Regions from separate parts of the Promicromonospora sp. NPDC110617 genome, predicted to be linked through region 2. Evidence: predicted binding sites of a transcription regulator. Region 2 holds the regulator's gene; the other holds the start of a gene.
What was found. Region 2 encodes LexA, which represses DNA repair genes until DNA is damaged. Its sites were predicted from a motif close to TCGAACANNTGTTCGA; they were not measured.
Positions count from the first base shown of each region.

Region 1: ACZ7LE_RS20805 (HNH endonuclease signature motif containing protein) is a predicted target of LexA. The motif match lies at 4,080-4,095, and genes of this name have one in related genera.

Region 1 covers NZ_JBVKBM010000003.1:674,656-686,095, reverse strand. Annotated here, with positions in the region: gene ACZ7LE_RS20820 (sortase) at 1-913, shown strand, start outside; gene pstB (phosphate ABC transporter ATP-binding protein PstB) at 1,129-1,902, shown strand; gene ACZ7LE_RS20810 (serine/threonine-protein kinase) at 1,899-3,959, shown strand; gene ACZ7LE_RS20805 (HNH endonuclease signature motif containing protein) at 4,335-6,182, shown strand; gene phnD (phosphate/phosphite/phosphonate ABC transporter substrate-binding protein) at 6,395-7,318, shown strand; gene ACZ7LE_RS20795 (phosphonate ABC transporter ATP-binding protein) at 7,321-8,094, shown strand; gene phnE (phosphonate ABC transporter, permease protein PhnE) at 8,075-8,959, shown strand; gene ACZ7LE_RS20785 (tyrosine-protein phosphatase) at 8,956-9,771, shown strand; gene ACZ7LE_RS20780 (TetR/AcrR family transcriptional regulator) at 9,772-10,419, shown strand; gene ACZ7LE_RS20775 (YciI family protein) at 10,518-10,892, shown strand; gene ACZ7LE_RS20770 (TetR/AcrR family transcriptional regulator) at 10,912-11,440, shown strand, end outside.
Region 2 covers NZ_JBVKBM010000001.1:2,210,432-2,221,871, forward strand. Annotated here, with positions in the region: gene ACZ7LE_RS09710 (glycoside hydrolase family 13 protein) at 1-365, shown strand, start outside; gene ACZ7LE_RS09715 (ABC transporter substrate-binding protein) at 441-1,814, shown strand; gene ACZ7LE_RS09720 (carbohydrate ABC transporter permease) at 1,822-2,793, shown strand; gene ACZ7LE_RS09725 (carbohydrate ABC transporter permease) at 2,795-3,703, shown strand; gene ACZ7LE_RS09730 (ATP-dependent DNA helicase) at 3,753-5,858, shown strand; gene ACZ7LE_RS09735 (L-lactate dehydrogenase) at 5,868-6,857, shown strand; gene lexA (transcriptional repressor LexA) at 6,943-7,758, opposite strand; gene ACZ7LE_RS09745 (LysM peptidoglycan-binding domain-containing protein) at 7,950-8,444, shown strand; gene nrdR (transcriptional regulator NrdR) at 8,607-9,077, shown strand; gene ACZ7LE_RS09755 (DUF5302 domain-containing protein) at 9,198-9,425, shown strand; gene ACZ7LE_RS09760 (ArsR/SmtB family transcription factor) at 9,536-10,540, opposite strand; gene ACZ7LE_RS09765 (MFS transporter) at 10,596-11,440, shown strand, end outside.

The sequences.
Region 1 (11,440 bases), on a different contig from region 2:
CGCCCGGCGCCGGACCGCCCGGCTGGCGGCGGCGGTGGCCGCGGCGACGCCCCGGCAGCAGGTTCCGCGCGACACCCGATGGTGGGCCGGGGCCGCCCTCCTGACGGTCTCCGTGCTGCTGCTGGCGTTCGTGTCCCACACGGCGCTGTTCTCCACGGCGCAGCACCACCGGGCCCAGGTGCTCGCCTACGACGAGCTGCGGACCTCGCTGGCCAAGGCGGAGACACCGGTGGGCCAGCTCGACCTGAACGGCGACCTCGTCGAGGCGGGCACGCCCGTGGCCCTGCTGGAGATCCCGGCGCTGGGCGTCACCGAGGTGGTGGCCGAGGGCTCGACCTCGCGGGTGCTGCGGTCCGGGCCCGGCCACCGGCGCGACTCCGTGCTGCCGGGGCAGGCCGGGACGTCCGTGCTCCTGGGGCGCCAGCTCACCTACGGCGGGCCGTTCGGGAGCCTGGACCGCCTCGTGCCCGGTGACGAGATCCGGGTGACCACCGGCCAGGGCACGCACACCTTCCAGGTGTTCGGCCTGCGCCGCGCGGGCGACCCGCTGCCCGCGCCGCTCGGCGAGGGTCAGGGTCGCCTGGAGCTGATGACCGCCGACGGGCTCGAGCTGTTCCCGTCCGGCGTCCTGCACGTGGACGCGCAGCTCGTCTCCGACGTCCAGGAGACCCCCACGAAGGTGCTCGCCGAGCCGGCGCTCCCGGTCGAGGAGCGCGAGATGGCCGGCGACGACGGTGCCTGGTTCACCGCGTTCTTCGTGCTCGTGCTCTTCGCGGCCGCGGGCGTGGCCCTGTGGTGGCTGTGGACGTCGTGGGGCCGGTGGCACGCCTGGCTGATCGGCGTCCCGGTGCTGCTCGCGCTCAGTGTGACCTGCGCCGACATCGTCATGGACGCGCTGCCGAACCTGCTCTGAGAGGACCAGTCATGACCACAGAGGACCAGACCGCGGGGACCGGCGCAGCCGGGACTGTCACTGCCGGGACAGCGACTGCCGGAACGGGGGCTGCCGGAACGGCGGCTGCCGGGGTCGTCACCGACCCGGCGCCCGCCGACGGCGGGCGGACCGCCACGCTGCCGGTCGCGCGCCCCGACGTCGCGCGGCCCGACGTCGCGCGGCCGGACCCGGGCCTGTCGGTGCTGGACGCGCGGAACGTGTCCGCCTGGTTCGGCTCGCACAAGGTGCTCGAACGGGTGTCGCTGACCATGCCCGCCGGGCAGGTGACCGCGCTGATCGGACCCTCGGGCTGCGGCAAGTCGACCTTCCTGCGCATCCTCAACCGGATGCACGAGCTGGTGCCCATCGCCGCGCTGGCCGGCGAGGTACGCCTGGACGGCGAGGACATCTACGACCGCCGCAAGAAGATCCAGGACGCCCGCAAGGACATCGGCATGGTGTTCCAGAAGCCCAACCCGTTCCCCGCGATGTCGATCTACGACAACGTCGTGGCCGGCCTCAAGCTCACGGGCGTGCGCGCGTCGCGCGACGAGAAGGACGAGCTGGTGGAGCGGTCGCTCACCTCCGCCGGCCTCTGGAGAGAGGTCAAGGACCGGCTCGCCCAGCCCGGCGGCGGCCTGTCCGGCGGCCAGCAGCAGCGGCTGTGCATCGCCCGGTCGCTGGCCGTGCGGCCCAAGGTGCTGCTCATGGACGAGCCCTGCTCCGCGCTCGACCCGACCTCCACCCGCGTCATCGAGGAGACCATGGTCGAGCTGCAGAAGGAGGTGACGATCGTGATCGTCACCCACAACATGCAGCAGGCGCAGCGCGTCTCGCAGCAGTGCGCGTTCTTCCTCGCCGCACAGGGCACGCCCGGTGCCATCGTGGAGCACGGCGACACCGAGGCGATGTTCTCCGAGCCGCAGGACGAGCGCACCTACGACTACGTCAACGGCCGGTTCGGGTGACGGACGGTTCGTCGACCCGGTCCTCGGACGAGGGGCCGTCCGGGGCGCTGTTCGGCGGCCGGTACGAGCTCAGCGACCTGCTCGGGGTGGGCGGGACGGCGTCGGTCTTCGCGGCACAGGACGTCGGCGCGGGTGGGGCCGTGCCGAGCGGACCGGGCGTGCCGGTCGCGGTCAAGATCCTGCACCCGCACCTCGGCGCCGACGCCGCGGCCCGCGTCGCCTTCCTGGCCGAGGCCCGGGCCGCGCAGGAGCTACGCCACCCCAACATCGCGGCCGTGCGCGGCTCCGGGGTCCACGAGGCGGCCGGCGTCGGGCTCGCGTGGATCGCCCTGGACCTGGTCGCCGGCGGGAGCGTGGGGGAGCGGGTCGCCGACGTCGGCCCGCTGCCACCACCCCAGGCCGCCGCGGTGCTCGACGGCGTCCTCGCGGCGCTCGCGGCCGCACACGCCGCGGGGCTGGTGCACCGCGACGTCTCGCCGGCGAACGTGCTGCTGCACGGCGCGGGTCCCGGCGAGGTGTTGCGGGCGGAGCACGTGCGGCTCGTGGACTTCGGCCTCGCCGACGCAGCGGGGCGAACCGCCGTCGGCCGCGGCGTCCTGCGCGCGGGCGAGGACGTGCTGCGGGCCGGACCCGGCGCCGACGGGTCCGCCGTGACCACGGTGCTCGGCGCGGCGCAGGGGATCGGGCGGACCGTCGTGGCCGGCCCGGTGGGAGGGGCCGACGGGTCGCGCCCGGCCGCCGCGGGTGACGCGCGGCGCTCCGTCGTGGGCAACCCACAGTTCATGTCGCCTGAGCAGGCCCAGGGCAGACCCGTCCGTGTCGCCGGCGACGTCTACCAGGCCGGTGCGCTCCTCTACCACCTGCTCACGGGCCGCCCGCCCTTCCCGCGCGACACCGACGCCCAGGTGCTCCACGCGCACGTGTCGGCGCCCCCGCCGGTACCGTCCGCGCTGGTCCCCGCCGCCCGGGCCCTCGATCGTGTGGTGACGCGGGCCATGAACAAGACCCCGGTCCGCCGGTTCCGGGACGCCGACGAGATGCGGTCGGCGCTCGCGGAGGCCATGGGCCGCACGGCCTGGACGGCGGCGGCCACGGGCTCGGTGGGTCTTGCCGGTGCGGTGGGGCTCCCTGGTGCGGATGCGGGCGGCCCGGCAGGCCAGGTGCGGGATGGTGCGCCGGGGGAGTCGTGGGCCGGCCTGAGGGAGGGCGGCGGCGGCGAACCGGGCGGGCGCCGGTCTGCCGGTGTTCCGGGGGACCACGGCACCGGCGACGGACCTCGCCGGACCGGCGACCTCGCGTATCTGGTACCGGTCGAGGCAGAGTCGGGCCTGACACCGGTCGTCGCCCGCCGGGCAGGCGTTGCCGGCGTCGGCGCCGTGGTGCTCGGCCTGCTCGTGGCGGGGGTGGCGGTGTGGGCGGCCGTCGCGGCCCCCGGACTGCCGCAGGCCGGGGGTGGGCCCTCACCGAGCGTCAGCAGCTCGGGCTCGCCCTCCCCGGAGCCCTCGCGGACGCCGAGCCCGTCGCCCTCGGCGTCGTCGGCCGCGTCGCCGTCCGCCTCCCCGAGCGACCGCGCCGTCCTGCCGACGCCGAGTGCCTCGCTCTCGGCCACCCCCTCCGCGACGACGACCGGACCGCCCCTCGCGGACGACCGGGTCGTGGTGCCCGTGCTGACCGGCACGCTCGCCGAGGCCCAGGCGGCCCTGCACGGCATCGGGCTGTCGCTCGGCGACGTGACCCGCGCGGACTCGCCCGAACCCGCCGGGACGGTCCTCACGCAGGAGCCCGCGCCCGGCCGGACCGCGTCGCCCGGTGCCGCCGTGGACGTCACCGTGGCAAGCGGTCGGAACGCGGTGCCCGCCGTGGCGGGGATGACGCTGGGCGCGGCGACGGCCGAGCTCGAGTCCGCCGGCTTCGAGGCGGTGCCGGACGTCGCGGGGTCGGCGCCGCGCACCCCGGTCGTCGGCAGCGCTCCGCCGGCACGAACCGTGCTGCGCCTGGGTGTCACCGTGACCGTGCTGGTGGGCGAGCCGGAGCCGTCGGCCTCGCCGTCGTCGTGACCGCGGGACGTCACCACGACCGAGACGTGGCTACCGGTGCGACGGCGTCAGCGCGCGGCGACCGGCGCTGTTTACGCGCCGGGCAGAACAACGAGTGGTTGTCGGCGACCGGCCATAGGATCGAACAAACGTCCGGTGGAATGATGATGTGATTTAAGTTTTGGCTGCGAGGGGGGTGGCGGTATGGGCGGGCAGTGGTGCGACGACGGCGGAGGCGGAGCAACCGCGACATCCCTGGACGGACGCGGCACCCGTGCGATGGCTGTGCGGGTCGGCGCTCCGATCGGGCGCGTCGATGGTGCCGTGGGCGAGGCATCTGCCGTACACCCGGCGCGTGCCGAGCAGTCCGTGCGTTCCGTGCCGTCTGTGCCTGTCATGGCCGGCGACGACGATCTCGCGGACGGTTCCATGCCCGACGACGCCTGGCTCGCCGCGCTGTTCGCCGAGGGGGAGGCTCTGTTCGGCGAGCGTGACAGGCATGACGCCCTGGGCGCACCTGTCGAGCTCGAGCGGTGGCCGGTCGAGGCGCTGGCCGGTGCGCCGGGCGCCGAGCTCGCGTGGGTGGTCGAGGGGTACACCGGCCCGGGCACTGCCGCCGGGGCAGGGCCGGCCGCTCTCGACACGTTGTCCGACGACCTCCTGGCGGAGCTGATGACCGCGTGTGGCCGGTTGCAGTCGTGGGCGGCTGGCGTGCAGGCGCTCGTCGTGGGGGAGCGGGCTGCGCGGGAGACGAGTCCGTTGGCTCATGCGTCGTTGGTCGGGCAGGTCACGGCGGAGTTGGTGGTGACGCAGGTTGAGGGGTCGGAGGTGGTGGTGCGTGCGGAGTCGGGTGCGGAGCATCCGACGGTGATTGCCGCGCTGGTCTCGGGTCGGATTGATGTGCGTAAGGCGCACACGTTGTTGCGGTCTGCCGCGCAGCTGACGGTGGCTGAGCGGGCTGAGGCGATCGTGAGGTATTTGCCGCAGGCGCCGTATCGGACGTGGCGGTGGTTGCGGAGCAAGCTGTTGGCGTTCGCGAAGGCGCGGCATGGTGCTGAGGAGTCTGCTCGGGCTGCGGCGTTGGACCGTAACGTGCAGGTGGATCGGGCGGAGAACGACATGGGGTGGGTGTCGGCGTATCTGCCTGCGGTGGACGCGGCGGCGGTGTGGGGTGTGGTGGATGACATGGCGCACCAGTTGCGGTACGTCGCTGGTGAGGAGCGGACGTTGGGTCAGTTGCGTGCGGACTGTCTGACCGGGATCGTGACGGGCCGGCTGGTGCCTGCGGACCGGTTTGCGCGGGTCGGGGTAGTGGCGGCGGGGGCGAGCGTGACCCCGGCGAGCCCGGCTACCCCGACAGTCGATACGAGCACGAGCACGAGCACGGGCACGGGCACGGGCACGGGCACGAGCGCCGATCAGGCGCCGACGGTGTGTCCGTGTGGTGGCCGGGCGACCGTGGCGCAGGAGCCGGTTGATCAGGGGACGGTGGTGCAGGCGCCCGTGGTGCGGGTGACGCCCACGCGGCCGGTCGTGCGGGTCACGGTCCCGGCGAGCACGCTGCTGGGCCTGGATGATGCGCCGGGTGAGCTTGACGGGTTCGGGCCGGTCCCGGCCGAGACGGCCCGGCTGATCGCCCAGGAAGCGACCTGGCAGCGGTTGGTGACCGACCCGGTGACGGGGGTGCTGGTCGACTACTCGACCACCTCCTACAAGCCGGGCAGGGTGCTTCGGGCTGCGGTGGAGGCCAGGGACGGGACCTGCACGTTCGTGGGCTGTGAGCAGCCCGTGGCGTGGTGCGACCTGGACCACATCGAGCCTTTCGACCACGACCGCGACCGCGACCGCGACCAGGACACCGGCCACGGTGCTGCGGGCAGAACTGCGCGGGGCCAGACACGTGCCGACAACCTGCACGCTCTGTGTCGCCGGCACCATCTTCTGAAGACACACGCGGGCTGGGGCGTCGAACGTGACCCAGCCAGCGGGATCACCACCTGGACCACGCCCCCGGGCAGCACGCACACGCGCCCGCCGACGGTCCTGGACACCCGGGTCGACCTGGACCAAATCGACCCGGGCACCAGCCAGGACCTCACACTGCGTGCCATGACCGGACGCCGCCTGCCCCGCGCCTACGCCACGGCCGGTTCAGCGTCCGCAGCACAGTCCGCAGCGCAGCCCGCACCGGCGCACGCATCCGAAGCCGGCACCCCGCGCCGACCCGCCGACCCGCCGTTCTGAGCGGGGACCGAGGCACCCCGACGTGTGCGCACGGGACACCGAGCGACCACCGTACGACCACCGCACGACGCAACCGACACCCGATCTTCATCCGCGCTTCCGATACAGGACCGCGGTCTCGTAATTCGCGGCCATCTGCGGGGGGTTCCATATCGATATCGCCAGTCGCGATATCCCGCCGGCCACCGGTCGGCCTCCCGAAAGGAACGCCCATGCGCCCCCGCGCACTCCCGGCTCTGGGCCTGCTCGCCCTCGGCACCACCGTCCTGCTCACCGGCTGCTCCGGCACGGCCTCCGCCGACTCCGCGGCGTCGGACCCCGACGCCCCGATCACCTTCGCCACCACCCCGCTCGGCGATGACCCCGGCGCCGAGAACCCCATCGAGGCGTTCGCCGGCCTGGTCGAGGCCGAGACCGGCCGCGAGGTCGAGATCGTCGACGTGCCCGACTACACGGCCGTCGTCGAGGCCCTGCGCAGCCACCACGTCGACATCGGCTTCATGAGCGGCTTCCCGTCGGCACTCGCGGTCAACACGGGGGAGGTCGACTCGCTGGTCGCCTGGCCGGGCAACGACGACCCGGTCTCGACCTGCCTCGTGCTCGACGGCTCGCCCCTTCGGTCGCTCGACGACATCGCGCCCGAGACCGTCGTGGCGTTCGCCGACCCGGCGTCCAGCTCCGGCTACTTCATGCCGGTCGCCATGCTGCACGACGCCGGCCTGGAGCAGGACACCGACTACACCCCGATGTTCAGCGGCGGGCACGACATGAGCTTCACCGCCCTGAAGGAGGGGCAGGTCGACGTGGCCTGCACGTCCACGATCTTCCCGGCGATGGCTGGCCTGGGCGACCCGATGTTCCCGTTCGAGAAGGGCGAGACCCGTTCGATCGGCGAGAGCGCGTCGATGCCGGTCGCCGTCACCGTGCTCGCCGACCAGGAGCTCGCCGACGACAAGCGCGAGCTGCTCCAGCAGGCCCTGCCGAAGGTGTTCGTCGAGGAGAACGCCGACGCCCTCGGCGCGATGTTCGAGGCGATGCAGGGCACGGAGCCGATCGTCGACCCCGACCCGTCGATCTTCCAGCCCTTCGTCGACATCGCCGCGATCGCCGACGTCGACATCTCGGACCTGGGCTGACCGTGACCGGCCCAGCACTCGTCTCGGTGCGCGACCTGCGGGTCGCCTACGGCGACGGCCCGCTCGTGCTCGACGGCGTCGACCTCGACCTGTTCCCGGGCGAGATCGTCGCGCTGCTCGGCTCGTCCGGCTCCGGCAAGTCGACCCTGATGCGCAGCCTCACGGGCTTCGCGCCGATCACCGGCGGCTCGGCGCACGTCGTCGGGCACGACCTGACGAACCTCCCGCGCCGCCGGCTGCGCGACGTGCGCGCGTCGGCCGGCCAGGTGTTCCAGCAGTTCAACCTGGTCGGCCGGCTCAGCGTGCTCACCAACGTGCTGACCGGGGCGCTGCACGACGCCGGCCCGCTCAACCTCGCCGGCGGTTTCTCCGGCGCGCACCGTCGGCGCGCGCTGGAGCTGCTCGACCGGGTCGGCATCGCGCACAAGGCCACCGAGCAGGCGCGCTCCCTCTCGGGCGGGCAGCAGCAGCGCGTCGCGATCGCCCGCGCGCTCATGCAGGAGCCGCGGATCATCCTCGCCGACGAGCCCGTCGCCTCGCTCGACCCGAGGATGTCGCACGCCGTGCTGGAGCTGCTGCGCGACATCGCGCACCAGGACGGGATCCCCGTGCTCGTGAGCCTGCACGTGCTGCCGCTCGCGCTGGAGCACTCCGACCGCATCGTGGGCCTGCGGCACGGCAAGGTGCTCGTCTCGGCCCCGACCGATCGACTCGACGCCGCGGCGCTCGACGTGCTGTACGACCAGGAGGCTCCCCGTGTCGACGATCTCGTCTGATCCCGCCGCCCCGACCGCGCCCCGGCGCGGCGGGACCGGCCGGAGCCGCCCGACCACCCCGGAGCCGCAGCTCGACCCGCGCACGCGCGCCCGCCTGGAACGCGCCGTCAACGTGCCCCGCGCGCGTTTCCTGCTGGGCCTGCCAGTCGCCGCCGTGCTGCTGGTGTGGTCGTTCGTCGGCGCGGAGTTCGACTTCGCCAAGCTCGGCGAGGGCACGGTGAACATGGGCGACTTCCTGCTGCGGCTCTTCCCGCCCACCTGGGACAAGTTCGGCACCATCGTCGAGCTGCTGGTCGAGACGCTGCAGATGGCGATCGTCGGCACCGTGCTCGGCGCGGTCCTCTCGCTGGTGGTTGCCTTCGGCGCGGCGTCGAACATCGCACCGGGCTGGCTGTACTACCCCACGCGGTGGGTCATGAACGTGATCCGCTCCCTGCCCGACCTGGTGTTCGCGCTGATGTTCGTCTCCGCCGTGGGGCTGGGGCCCTTCGCCGGCATCCTCGCCATGACCGTCGGCTCGGTCGGCTCGATCGGGAAGGTCTTCGCGGAGGCGATGGAGGCCGTCGACGACGGCCCCGTGACCGCCGTGCGCGCGGTCGGCGCCTCCCGGCGGCAGGTCGTCCAGTACGGGGTGCTGCCCCAGGCCGGTCCGCTGCTGGTGTCGTACACGCTGCTGCTCTTCGAGGGCAACGTGCGCGGCGCGACCATCCTCGGCATGGTCGGCGCCGGTGGCATCGGCCTGGAGCTGACCACGGCCATGCGCATGTACGACTACGGTCATCTCAGCGCGATCGTCATCTGCATCATCGTGCTGGTCACGGTCATCGACCAGGCCAGCGCCGTCATCCGAAGGAAGATCACATGACCACCACCCCCGCGCTCACGCTCAGCGCCCCCGTCAACCTGCGCGACCTGGGTGGCATCCCCGTCGCCGGCGGCGTCGTCCGGGAGGGCTTCGCCCTCCGTGCCGACGACCTCGCCCTGGTGCCGGACGACGTCGCCCGCGGCCTGGTCGACGGCGGTGTGCGGGCGATCATCGACCTGCGCTCGACGGACGAGCTCGGTGTGACCGGCCGCGGCCCGCTCGGCACGCACTCGAACGTGAGCTACCACCACGTGCCCCTGCTGGCCGACATCGGCGCGGCCGCCGGCGACCCCGCGACCCACCAGGCCGAACCCGCCGGGATGGCGGCCGAGATGATGGACCAGACCCGGTTCGGCCGGATGTACCTGCGGATGTACGAGGGTGCCGCCCCGCAGATCGTCACGGCCCTCGCGATCATCGCCCACGCACCGGGCACCGTCGCGTTCCACTGCGCCGCCGGCCAGGACCGCACCGGCGTGCTCGCCGCGTCGCTGCTGCTCGCGCTCGGCGCGGACCAGGACCACATCGTGGCCGACTACGTGCGCACCGGCGGGAACTCCGCCGCCATCATGGCGCGCATCTCGCCCGTGATGCAGCCGCTGATGAGCCGGTTCGGCATCGAGCTGGACGCCGCGGCCCTGGCCGCCGTCAGCACGGAGTTCTCGCCGGCCCCCATGCGCGAGCTGTTCGCGGCGCTCACCGAGCGGCACGGCGACCCGCTGGCGCCGCTGCGCGCCGCCGGGCTGACCGACGGGCTCGTCGCCCAGCTGCGGGCCCGCGCGCTCGCGGGCCCGGGCCCGGACGCCGCGTAGGTGGCGGACGACACCCCGCGGGGCCCCGGCCGCCCCCGCGCCCAGGGGCACGACGAGCGGATCGTGGACGCCGCCGTCGAGCTCCTGGAGCGGGGCGAGGAGATCACGGTCAGCCGCGTCGTGGAGCGCAGCGGCGTCAGCCGGGCGGCGATCTACCGGCGGTGGCCCAGCATGACCGATCTCGTCGCCACCGCCCTGGACCGGGGCCGCGCGCCGCACACCATCCCCCTGGAGGGCGACCTCCTGCAGAACGTTCTCGACGCGTACACCACCTCGTCGTCCACCATGTCGTCGTCCACCACGTCGTCGTCCACCGGGTCCTCGACCGCGACGCGCGAGACGTACTCCGAGGAGCGGTTCCGGCTGCGCATGCGGCTGGCCATGACGGACCGCAAGCTCGCGCAGGCGTACTGGCGGTCGCACGTCTCGCGGCGCCGCGCCGGCATGGTCGCGGTGCTGCGGGCCGGGATCGACCGGGGCGTGCTGCGCCCCGACATCGACGTCGACGCCTGCATCGACCTGGTCAACGGGGTCTTCTACTACCAGTTCGTGGTGCGCGGCGTGACCCTGGACGACCCCGAGGCGCTGGCCCGCTGCCGCGAGGGCATCCGGGTCGCGTGGCGCGGCATGGCGGCCGAGGGCGGGTGATCTCCGGGCCGGCACTCCCCGTACCGGCTCGTTTTCCTTGCGCCTCTTGCTCGGGTGACCTAATTTCTGGTCAACCGAACAGAAACGGAGCACGTCTCATGCCCCAGTTCTTCCTGACCATGCCGCACGACACGGCCGACGAGCCGACGATGGAGTCGATGCAGGAGATGGACCCCGCCGAGCTCGAGGCGGTGATCGCCGCGGTCGACGCGTTCAACACCGCGCTCAACGAGTCCGGGTCGTTCGTCACCGCGGGCGGGCTGCACCCGCCGTCGACGGCGGTCACCGTCGACGCGACCGGCGCGGAGCCCACGCGCGTCCCGGGGCCGTTCGTGGACGCGCCGCAGTACGTCGGCGGGTTCTGGATCGTCGACGTCGCCGACCAGGAGGCCGCGCTCGGCTGGGCCGAGCGTGCGTCGGCGGCCCTGCAGTCCCGGATCGAGGTGCGGGCGCTGCAGGAAGAGCCTCAGTAGCCCGGCTAGAGTCCTGGTCATGCAGACAGGCCGGTCCTTCACGACCACGGCGCGCCGCGCCCAGATCGTCGAGGCGGCGGTACGCGTGATCGCGCGCGAGGGCCTGTCGAAGGCGACGTTCGGGCGCATCGCGGCCGAGGCCGGCCTGTCCAGCCCGGGCATGATCAGCTACCACTTCGCGGACAAGGACGAGCTGCTCACGGTGCTCTGCGACACCGTCCTGGGCGACTGCGTGGCCGCGATCGAGGAGGCCGTGGCGGCCGCGGGCTCCCCCGAGGGAGGGCTCGCGGCCTACCTGACGTCCTTCGTGCGCTGGCAGGACACCCACCGAGACGGGGTCAACGCGCTGTGGCGGCTGTCCGCGGGATGGAAGCGCCCGGGGGAGCCCGCCGCCTTCGACGAGGCGCTGCTCCGCGACCCCCTCGTGGGCGTCCTGCGGGCCGGCAGCGCGGCGGGCACGGTCCGCCCGGTCCAGGTCGAGTGGACGGCGCATGCGATCCTCTGCGCGGTCGAGGGCTACCAGCAGGCGCGGGAGGACGACCCGGGCC
Region 2 (11,440 bases):
CGGGCGCAAGCCTGGGCTTCGGGCCCGGCGACGGCGCGGCGCCCTGGCTGCCCCAGCCGGCCGGCTGGGCCGACCTCTCGGTCGAGGCCCAGGACGCCGACCCCGGCTCGATGCTGAGCCTGTACCGCCAGGCGCTGCACCTGCGCCGCGGCCTCCCCGCGCTGCACGCCGACGAGTTCGCCTGGCTCGACCTCGGCGGGGACGACGTCCTCGCCTTCACCCGCGGCGCCGGCTTCGCCTGCGTCGCCAACCTCGGGACGAACCCCGTCCCCCTGCCCGCCGGGGCCACGGTGCTCCTGGCGAGCGGTCCCGTCGACGGCGTCGTCGGACCGGACATCGCTGTCTGGCTCGGCCTGCCGTCCTGATCCTCGGCGCCCCGCCGAGAACCACCTTTTACCCCTAGACGTGCCGACCCAGCGGCACACGACCAAGGAGTGACAATGAAGTCAGCAACCAAGCGCACGGCGTTCGCCCTGGTGGGCGTCCTGTCGCTCGCGGGAACCCTCACCGCCTGCGGCTCGTCGACCGACGCGGCCGAGGAGCCGGAAGGCCCCGTGACCATCGAGGTCTCCATCGACGCCGGTCTCGAGCAGGCCGCGATCGACGCGTTCGACGAGCGCATCGCGCAGTTCGAGGAGGCCAACCCGGACATCCAGGTGGAGACCAAGGAGTTCACCTGGTCCGGCACCACGTTCGCCGCCGAGCTCGCGGGCGGCACGCTGCCCGACGTCTTCCCGATCCCGTTCACCGACGGCCGGGCCCTCATCGAGCGCGGGCAGATCGCCGACGTCAGCGAGCTCGTCGCCGAGCTGCCGTACGCGGACCAGTTCAACCCCACGATCGCCGCCGCGGGCCAGGACGCCGAGGGCAACATGTGGGCCGTGCCGATCGCCGCCTACAACCAGGGCCTGCACTACAACCGGGCCCTGTTCGAGGAGGCCGGCCTCGACCCGGACAACCCCCCGACCACCTGGGACGAGGTGCGCGAGGCCGCGAAGGCGATCTCGGACAAGACCGGCCAGGCCGGCTACGCCCACATGACGCAGAGCAACACCGGCGGCTGGATCCTCACCACGGAGACCTACGCGCTGGGCGGCCGCATGACCGAGGGCGAGGGCGAGGAGACCACTGCGACCGTCGACAACGACGCCACGGTCGCGGCGCTGGAGATGCTCCACGAGATGCGCTGGGAGGACAACTCCATGGGGTCATCCTTCCTGTACGACTGGGGCACCATCAACCAGGACTTCGCCGCCGGCAAGATCGGCATGTACGTCTCGGGCGGTGCCAACTACCCCAACCTCTTCACGCAGAACCAGATGAACCCGGACGAGTACGGCGTCACGGTGCTGCCCCTGGAGGGTGACGACGCCGGCACGCTCGGCGGCGGCACGCTCGCCGCGGTGAGCTCCGCGGCGTCCGAGGCCGAGCAGGCCGCGGCCGTGAAGTGGATCGACTTCTACTACATCTCCAAGCTGACCGACCAGGACGCCGCCGTCGCCGAGGCCGAGGTCGCCGCCGAGACCGACCAGCCCGTGGGCGCCCCCGCGCTGCCGATCTTCGACCAGGCCACCTACGAGGAGCAGCAGAGCTGGATCAAGGACCTCGTCAACGTCCCGCTGGAGAACTTCGCGCCGATGACGGACCAGATGTTCGACCAGCCCGTCGTCCCGGAGCCCGCCGTCGCCACCCAGGACGTGTACGCGGCGCTCGACCCGGTGGTCCAGGCGGTGCTGACGGACGAGAACGCGGACATCGACGCGCTCCTCGCCGACGCCCAGACCCAGGTCCAGGGACTGCTCGACCGCAGCTGACCCTGGGATGACGACACTGTCCAGCCCGCTCCGGGCGGCGACGGCGGACGCCCCGTCGTCGTCGTCCGGACCCCGCCGGCGTGCCCGCCGCACGCCCCGGGACTGGCTGCGCGACGGCGGCCTGAGCACCCTGATCATCGCCCTGCCGATGATCCTGGTCTTCGGGGTCTTCTCCTGGTTCCCGATCGGCCGGGCGCTCGTCATGAGCCTCCAGCAGACGAACCTCATCTCGACCCCCGAGTTCGTGGGGCTCGACAACTTCGTGTTCGTGCTGCAGGACCCGCTCCTGGGCAAGGCCGTGGCGAACACCCTCTGGTTCGCGCTGCTCGCGCTGGTGTTCGGCTACCCGCTGCCGCTGGCCGCTGCCGTGCTGATGAGCGAGGTGCGGCGCATGCGGGGGCTGTTCTCGGCGCTCGCGTACCTGCCCGTCGTCGTGCCGCCCGTCGTCGCCGTGCTGCTGTGGAAGTTCTTCTACGACGCCTCGCCCACCGGCGTGTTCAACACCATTGCCGGCTGGGTCGGCCTGGGGCCGTTCCCGTGGCTCCAGAACGCGTCCAGCGCCATGCCGTCCCTCGTGCTCGAGGCCACCTGGGCCGCGGCCGGCGGAACCGTCATCATCTACCTCGCCGCCCTCGTCGGGGTACGCACCGAGCTGTACGAGGCGGCCGAGGTGGATGGCGCGGGCGTGTGGCGCAAGATCTGGCACGTGACCCTGCCGCAGCTCCGCGGCGTCCTGTTCATCACGCTGATCCTGCAGGTCATCGGCACCTCCCAGGTATTTCTGGAGCCGTTCCTGTTCACCGGCGGCGGCCCCAACAACGCGACCCTCACCATCCTCATGCTGATCTACGACTACGCGTTCGGCAGCAGCCTCGGCGGCAACTACGGGGCCGCCACCGCCCTGAGCCTCATGCTCGCCGGCGTCCTCGCCGTCCTGTCCGCGATCTACTTCCGCGTGACCCGACCCTGGAGCAGCTGACATGGCAGTCAAGAACTCAGCCGCGACGGCAGTCGCCGAACGGGGCATCGTCTCGTCCCACGACCGGCGGCGGGCGAGCGTGCGCGGCTCGCTCGGCGTGCTCCAGGGTGGCCTCCTGGTCACCCTGGTGCTCGCCGGGCTCGGGCCGATCCTCTGGCTCGCCAAGGCGGCCGTCACCCCGACGCAGGACACCCTGCGCCAGCCGCTCGGCCTCTTCCCGAACGGGATCGACTGGGCCAACCTCACCACCGCGTGGGGCCGCGCCGAGATCGACCACTACTTCGTCAACACGCTGATCCTCGCGGTGGGGGCCTGGTTCTTCCAGCTCCTGGTCGCGACGACGGGCGGCTACGTGCTGTCCGTGCTGCGGCCCCGGTACGGCAACCTGATCTTCGGCCTCGTGCTGGCGACGCTCTTCGTGCCGGCGGTCGTGCTGCTCGTCCCGCTGTACCTCACGATCCTCGACGTGCCGCTGCTGCACATCAGCCTGCTCAACACCTTCTGGGCGGTCTGGCTGCCGATGGGCGCCAGCGCGTTCAACGTGCTGCTCGTCAAACGGTTCTTCGACGGCCTGCCCCGCGAGGTCTTCGAGGCCGCGCGGGTCGACGGCGCCGGACCCTTCCGGCTCCTGTGGTCCGTCGTGCTGCCCATGTCCAAGCCCATCCTCGGCGTCGTCTCGGTGTTCGCCGTGATCGCCGCCTGGAAGGACTACCTCTGGCCGCTGCTGGTGCTGCCCGACCCGGACAACCAGCCGCTGTCCGTCCGCCTGCCCGCGATCGCGCCCTACCTGGAGCTCGACGTGTTCCTCGCGGCGCTCGCGATCTCGACGGTGCTGCCCATCGCACTGTTCCTGGCGTTCCAGCGCCTGTTCCTCAGCGGAGCGGGCCTGGGTGGGGCCGTGAAGGGGTAGCCGGGGACGGCGTCCGGCGGCGCTCGGACCTGTGGACGAGGCAGGGTGGATGTCGGTGGTCCGGCCTAGGATCGAGCGTGTGACCAGCCTTCCCGACGCACCCGCCGCAAGCACCGATTCCGCCGAGATTCCCGAGGTGGAGGAGCTGCTCGATCTCGCCGTCGGACAGCTCGGTGGCGGGCGCAGAGAGGGCCAGCACCGCATGGCCGTCGCGGTCGGCGAGGCGATCGACAAGGGCGAGCACCTGCTGGTGCAGGCGGGCACGGGTACGGGCAAGTCGCTCGGGTACCTGGTGCCCGCCGTCCGGCACGCCGTGGCCGCGCAGAGCAAGGTCATCATCTCCACCGCCACGCTCGCCCTGCAGCGGCAGGTCATCACGCGTGACCTGCCGCTCGTGGCGAAGGCCGTCGCGCCGGCGCTGCCGCGCGAGCCGCGCATCGCGCTGCTCAAGGGCTGGCACAACTACCTGTGCGTGCACAAGGTGGGCGGCGGCTACCCGGAGGACGAGACCACGCTCTTCGACCTGCCCGGCGGCGAGGACCACCCCAAGACGGAGGAGGCCTCGGGCGGGGCCGGCCGGTCACGGCGGAGGGACGACGGCGCCTCGCTCGCCGACCACGTCCGGCGCCTGCACGAGTGGGCGGGCGAGACCGAGACGGGCGACCGGGACGACCTCGTGCCGGGCGTCCCGGAGCGTGCCTGGCGCCAGGTGTCCGTCACGGCCATGGAGTGCCTGGGCGGCAAGTGCCCCATGCTCGCGGAGTGCTTCCCGGACAAGGCCCGGGCCGCCGCCCGCGAGGCGGACGTGGTGGTCACCAACCACGCGATGCTCGGCATCGCGGCGACGGGCAGCCCGGGTGTGCTGCCGGAGCACGACGTCGTGGTGGTCGACGAGGCGCACGAGCTCACCGACCGCGTGACGTCGTCGGCCACCGTGGATCTGTCCATGGCGTCGGTGGAGAGCGCGGCGCGGCTGGCCCGGCGGCACGCGGGCACCAACACCGACACCCTGGACGCGGCGGCGCAGAGCCTCGGCACCCTGCTGGTCACCGCGCCGGCCGAGCGGTTCCCGAGCGGCCTGCCGGACGAGCTGCGCCTGGCGGTCGGCGCGGTGCGGGACGCCGCGCGCGAGGTGCTGAGCACCCTCAAGCCCGAGGGCGGCAAGGGCGCGCCGGGCAAGGACGCGGGCCAGCCCGACCCGGGCCTGAAGATGGCCCAGGGCGCCATGCTCCAGCTCTTCGAGACGGCCGAGCGGATGGCGGCGCAGGACACGACCGCCGACGTGCTGTGGTGCTCGCGCCCGGACAACGGCTGGGGCGGGTTCGGCGACAACGTGACGCGCCTGCACGCCGCGCCGCTGCACGTGGCCGGCCTGATCCGTACGCACCTGCTGGGCGAGTCGACGGGCGTGTTCACCTCGGCGACGCTCGCGCTGGGCGGCACGTTCGACGCCGTGGCCGGGACGCTCGGCCTCAACGGTGCGGACGCCCCACCGTGGCAGGGTCTCGACGCGGGCAGCCCGTTCGACTACCCGAAGCAGGGCATCCTCTACATCGCGCGGCACCTGCCGGCCCCCGGCCGCGAGCCCACCACCGAGGCGCAGCTCGACGAGATCGCCGAGCTCATCACGGCCGCCGGCGGCCGCACGCTCGGCTTGTTCTCGTCCCGGCGCGCCGCGAACGCCGCCGCCGAGGCCATGCGGGAGCGGCTCGACTTCCCGATCCTCGCGCAGGGCGACGACCAGCTCCCGACCCTCGTGCGCGAGTTCGCGGAGGACCCGGCCACGTGCCTGTTCGGCACGCTGTCCCTGTGGCAGGGCGTCGACGTGCCGGGGCCGTCCAACCAGCTCGTGCTCATCGACCGCATCCCGTTCCCACGCCCGGACGACCCGGTCAAGGCGGCGCGCGCCCGCGCCGTCGAGCAGGCGGGCGGCAACGGGTTCATGGCGGTCTCGGCGCAGCACGCGGCGCTGCTGCTCGCGCAGGGCGCGGGACGCCTGGTGCGCAGCATGGACGACCGGGGCGTCGTGGCGGTCCTCGACCCGCGGCTCGCGACGGCGCGGTACGCGTCGTTCCTCACCCGGTCGATGCCCGGGTTCTGGCCCACCACCGACCCGAAGCTGGTCCGCGCCGCGCTCGCCAGGCTCGACACATAGCCTGAGGGCATGGCAGCCCCCTCCGACGTCACCGCAGCCCAGCCCGCCGGATCCCGCACCACCAAGATCGCCGTGGTGGGCGCGGGGGCCGTGGGATCGACGCTCGCCTTCGCGGCGCTGACCCGCGGCTCGGCCCGCACCATCGCCCTGCTCGACATCGATCGGCAGAAGGTCGACGCCGAGGTGCTGGACCTGCAGCACGGGCTGATGTTCACGTCCCAGGCGCACGTGATCGGCTCGGACGACCCGGCGGTGTGCGAGGGGGCCGACGTCGTGGTGGTCACGGCCGGCGCCAAGCAGAAGCCCGGACAGAGCCGCGTCGACCTCGCCGAGGCGACGATCGGGCTGATGCGCACCATCCTGCCGGGCCTGGTCGAGGTCGCGCCGGACGCGACCTACCTCATGGTGACCAACCCGGTGGACGTGGTGACCTACGCGGCCCTGAAGATCTCAGGCCTGCCGCGCGAGCGGCTCTTCGGCAGCGGCACCGTGCTCGACTCGTCACGGCTCCGCGTGGTGCTCGCGGAACGGTGCGGGGTGGCCGTCGGGAACGTGCACGCCTACATCGCCGGGGAGCACGGCGACTCCGAGATCGCGCTGTGGAGCTCCGCGTCGATCGGCGGCGTGCCGCTGCTCGACTGGGTGCCGGTCGGCGGCGCCGCGCCCCTGGACGCCGCGGTCCGCGCGGAGGTGCACCACGAGGTGGTCGACTCGGCCTACCGGATCATCGCGGGCAAGGGCGCCACGAACTACGCCGTGGGCCTGGCCGCGACCCGCATCATCGAGGCGGTGCTCAAGGACGAGCGTCGGATCATGCCGGTGTCCTCGCTGCTGGACGATTACCACGGCATCAGCGACGTCTGCCTGTCGGTGCCGTCCCTGGTGGACCGGCGAGGAGTCACCGACACGGTGCGCGTGCCGATGTCGGACGACGAGCTGGCCGGCCTGCGCGCGTCGGCGGAGAGCGTGCGCGCGGTGCAGAAGCGGTTCGGGTTCTAGGTCCCGACGCGCTCGACCAACGAGAACAGGCTCGACCAGCGACTGCTGGTCGAGCCTGTTCTCGTTGGTCGAGCCTGTCGAGACCTCAGAGGCTGCGCAGCACCGCGACGACGCGGCCCAGGATCTGCGCCTCGTCACCCGGGATGGGCTCGTAGGCCGGGTTCTGCGGCAGCAGCAGCACGTGCCCGTCGGTCTGCTTGAACGTCTTGACCGTGGCCTCGCCGTCGATCATGGCGGCGACGATCTCGCCCTGCTCGGCGACGTTCTGGCGGCGCACCACGACCCAGTCGCCGTCGCAGATCGCGGCGTCGACCATCGAGTCGCCCGCGACCTTGAGGAGGAACAGCTCGCCGTCACCCACGAGCTGGCGGGGGAGCGGGAAGACGTCCTCGACGACCTGCTCGGCGAGGATCGGCCCACCGGCCGCGATGCGACCGACGAGCGGCACGTACGACGGCGGCGGGGTGCTCGCGTCGTCCGGCACCGAACCGCCCCAGTGCACCTGGCCGCTACGCCGCGGCTCGGGCCAGTGGATCTCGCCGCGCGTCGGCTTCTCGACCTGCTCGGCCAGGGGCTCGACGAGCTCCATGGCGCGCGGCCGGTTGGGGTCGCGGCGCAGGAAGCCCTTCTTCTCCAGCATCTGGAGCTGGTGCTTGACGCTCGACGGGCTGGCCAGCCCGACGGCCTCGCCGATCTCGCGCATCGACGGCGGGTATCCGCGCGTCTCGAACGACTGCCGAATCGTGTCCAGCACAAGGCGCTGCCGCTCGGTGAGGCGGTCTGCCGGCGAGATCGCGTGCACGTCGGCGACCGCCCCGTCGCCCGGCGCGTCCAACGTGGCGACACCCGAGAGTGCCGTGTCGACGGCTCTCGTGTCGCTGGTCCCGTCCCGTCCCGTCATGCCCGTGCCCCTCCCGTTCCGACAAATGTTCTCCTGTGCGCTGCCCACTCTAGATCACAAATGTGCTCGGCTCAAACGAATGTTCGAGCGTGTCTCGACTTCTACGGTGTCCCGTGCTACACAATGGTACGAGCGTTCGACGAACGTGTGTATGACGGACAAGAGTTCGAGTCACCTTTCGAGGAGGGGCCATGGGGGACGTGATCCCGCTGCGGCAGTACACGTCGGCGTACGGGCCGGCGTATGCGACGGCGTCCGGATCGAGCACGGTCCGGGCCTACCGGCCGGGCACCGCATACACCCCGGGCCGGGCGTCCGCACCGCCCCGGCCCCGTCCGGCGGCTCACTCGTACGCGCCCCGCGGGCCGCGCACGGTCGCCGACCGGCTCGGGCTCGCCGGGCTGCGGCTCACGCGGCGCGGCCGGGTCGTGCTGGTGCTGCTGGCGATGCTCGTGATCGCCCCGATGGCGACGTGGGGAGCGACCGCCGTCGCCAGCGCGCCGGGCGAGCCCACCGAGGTCCGCGTGCACGCGGTGCAGCCGGGGGAGACGCTCTGGGGCTTCGCCGAGCAGGTCGCGAGGCCCGGGGAGGACGTGCGGCAGGCGGTCGCGCGTCTGCAGGACCTCAACGAGATGACGTCGGGCACCGTGCGCGTCGGCGAGCTCCTCCTGCTCCCGAAGGACTGACCGGAACGCCCTCGAAAAGTGGCCGGACGCCCCGACGAAGTGGACGGAGGCCACGATTCGCCGTCAAATGTTGCGGCGATGTTGCATGGGGGTGGTTTGCCCGCTTACGGTCGGGGCGCGACCGGATCTCTCCGGTCCGTGGCCGACCACGCAGGAGTCAGCATGCACTGCCCGTTCTGTCGCCACGCCGACTCGCGCGTGGTGGACTCGCGGACCGCCGACGACGGCCTGTCGATCCGGCGCAGGCGGCAGTGCCCGAACTGCAACCGGCGGTTCACCACCGTCGAGACGGCCAGCCTGTCGGTGGTCAAGCGGTCCGGCGCGACCGAGCCGTTCAGCCGCGACAAGGTCGCCGCGGGCGTGCGCAAGGCCTGCCAGGGCCGCCCTGTCAGCGACGACGACCTGGCCATCCTGGCGCAGCGGGTCGAGGAGACCCTGCGGAGCAACGGCAGCGCCGAGATCGACGCGTACGAGGTGGGCCTCGCGATCCTCGGCCCCCTGCGCGAGCTCGACGAGGTCGCCTACCTCCGGTTCGCGAGCGTCTACCAGTCGTTCGACTCGCTCGAGGACTTCGAGAGCGCCATCACCTCCCTGCGCGCGGAGCGCGCCGAGCGCGCTGCCGCCCAGGCCTAGCTGCGCCCCCGTCGCTGACGGGGTGAGAAAAGCGATTGGCACCTGGCGGCGCCGTGGGGCAGGCTGGGGCCGACGACGGACCCGATCGAGGGACCCCCGAAACAGGAGGAGGTGATCGGTGTGACGGACGAGAAGCCTGGTGCCGAGGAGGCAGTGGCTCAGGACGCTGAGGCGCCCAAGGCCGCGACCGCGCCGAGCGTGGACGCGAAGGCGCGGTTCAAGGAAGCGCTGGACCGGAAGAACGCCGCACGCGGCCGTTCTGCCGCCGGTGGCGAGAACACGGGTGCTGTGCACGGTTCGGAGACGACGGGCCCAGTCCAGAAGATGTTCCGCCGCAAGTCCGGCTGAGCCTGCTCGACCGAGGCCGCCGACCGGGTGTCTGACCTGGTCGGCGGCCTTTGCCGTGCGCGCCCCGGAGGTCTGACGACCGCCGCGCACGCGCCGGGATGCTCGTCCGGTCAGTCGGCACCGTGCACACCGAGCACGCCGGCCACCAGGGCGTCCCCGACCTCCGAGCGCATGTACAGGACCGACCGCCCATGGCGCGCACTGGTGAGCAGGCCCGCGTCCCGCAGCGCGCGCAGGTGCTGGTTGACGGCGGACGTGGTCACCCCGAGCCGTCCCGACAGCTCCGTCGACGACGCCGGCGTCGCCAGGACCGTGAGCAGGCCGGCACGTGTCGCGCCCACCAGCCCCGCGAGCGCTCTCGGCGAGCGGCGGGGCTCCGCCTGCCAGAGTGTCCCCACGCCGCGCGCGCCGTACATGATCACGGGCGGCTCGTCGGGCGAGATCGGGGTCGTCGCGCCCCGGGTGAACAGCGTCGGCACCAACGTGAGCCCTTCGCCCGTGGTGGGTCGGCGGAACCGGGCGTCGGAGCCCAGGCGCACGCGTACCACGCCGTCGACCAGCCGCACGCGGTCGCTGAGGTCGGCGAACATCGACGCCGTCCCGTAGGCGGAGATGACCTGTCCACGGTGCACGATGTCGGCCTGCAGCACGGCCCGCATGCGCGGCCACCAGGGCTCGAAGCAGGTGTGCCAGTACGTCCGCAGCGCTGTCGCGATGCGGTCACGGACCGTCCCGGGATCGCCGCGCAGCGGCGCCGGCAACGTGCCGGGATGGACGGCGCGCAGATCGTCGAGCATCCGCCCGACGGGCACGTCGTCGACGGCGGAGAGCTCGTCCCCGATCCGGGTGAGCGGGCTGTGCGGCCGGGGCGTGAGGTAGTCGGGCGTCCACAGCGCGGCGTTGGTCAGCGACCGGAGCACGGGCAGGTCCAGCTCCGAGCGCGCGCGTTCGGTGAGCTGGAGCCACGGCAGGTGGACCGGGTACCGGCCAGGGTCGCGGAACGTACGCAGGGACAGCGTCAGCTCGGTGAGCGGCGACACGGCGAACCGCACGTCGGCGACGTCCATACCGGCGAGCTCGTACTCGATCAGCCCGCCGGGACGTCCACGCTCCATGAAGCCGGAGGCTACATCAATTGCCCGAGGCACCGTCCGCGGCGGACAAAGGGGCGTGCAACAGACCTTCTTCCCACGCGACCGCGTCGCGCGCTCCCTGACGCTCAGCACCATGGCCTTCGCGTTGTCCAGCGGCGTCTTCTACACCGTGAGCGCGCTGTACTTCACCCGGGTGATCGGACTCGACGCCACGACGGTGGGTCTCGGTCTGGGTGTCGCCGGCGGTGTGGGCGTCCTGTCGGCCTACACCGCCGGACGGCTCTCGGACCGCGTCGGTGCCTACCGCGTCCAGGCCTGGACCACGGCCCTGAACGGGATCGCCATGCTCGCGTACACCCTCGCCGCGGACGCCGTCGTGTTCACGCTCGTCGCGTGCGTCGCCGTCGGCATGCGTTCCGCGAGCGGCTCGGCCAAGCAGGCGATTCTCGCCCGGTGGTACACCGGGCCGGAGCGGGTCGACGTCCGGGCCCGTCTCCGTGTCGTCACCAACGTCTTCATCGGCCTCGGCACGCTGGCCGGCGCGGCCGCGCTCCTCGCCGACACGCCCGCCGCCTACCAGGCCGCGATGCTCGCCGTCGGCCTGCTGCTGCTGGTGGCCACAGTCCCGCTCGCACGGCTCGGCCGCCGCGTGCCCGGGCTCGCCGCCACGATGTCCGAGCACACGATGTCCGAGCACACGGTGTCCGAGCACACGGTGTCCGAGCACGCCGTGGACGAGCAGCCGGCCGACGTCGGCCGCGGGCCGTCACCGCTCCGGGACCGCACCTACGTCGCGAGCGTGGCGTGCAACAGCGTCGTTGCCCTGCACTTCGGCCTCCAGACCGTCGGCGTCCCCCTCTGGGTCGCCACCACTGACGCGCCGAAGGCGATGGTCGCGGTGCTGCTCGTGCTGAACACCGT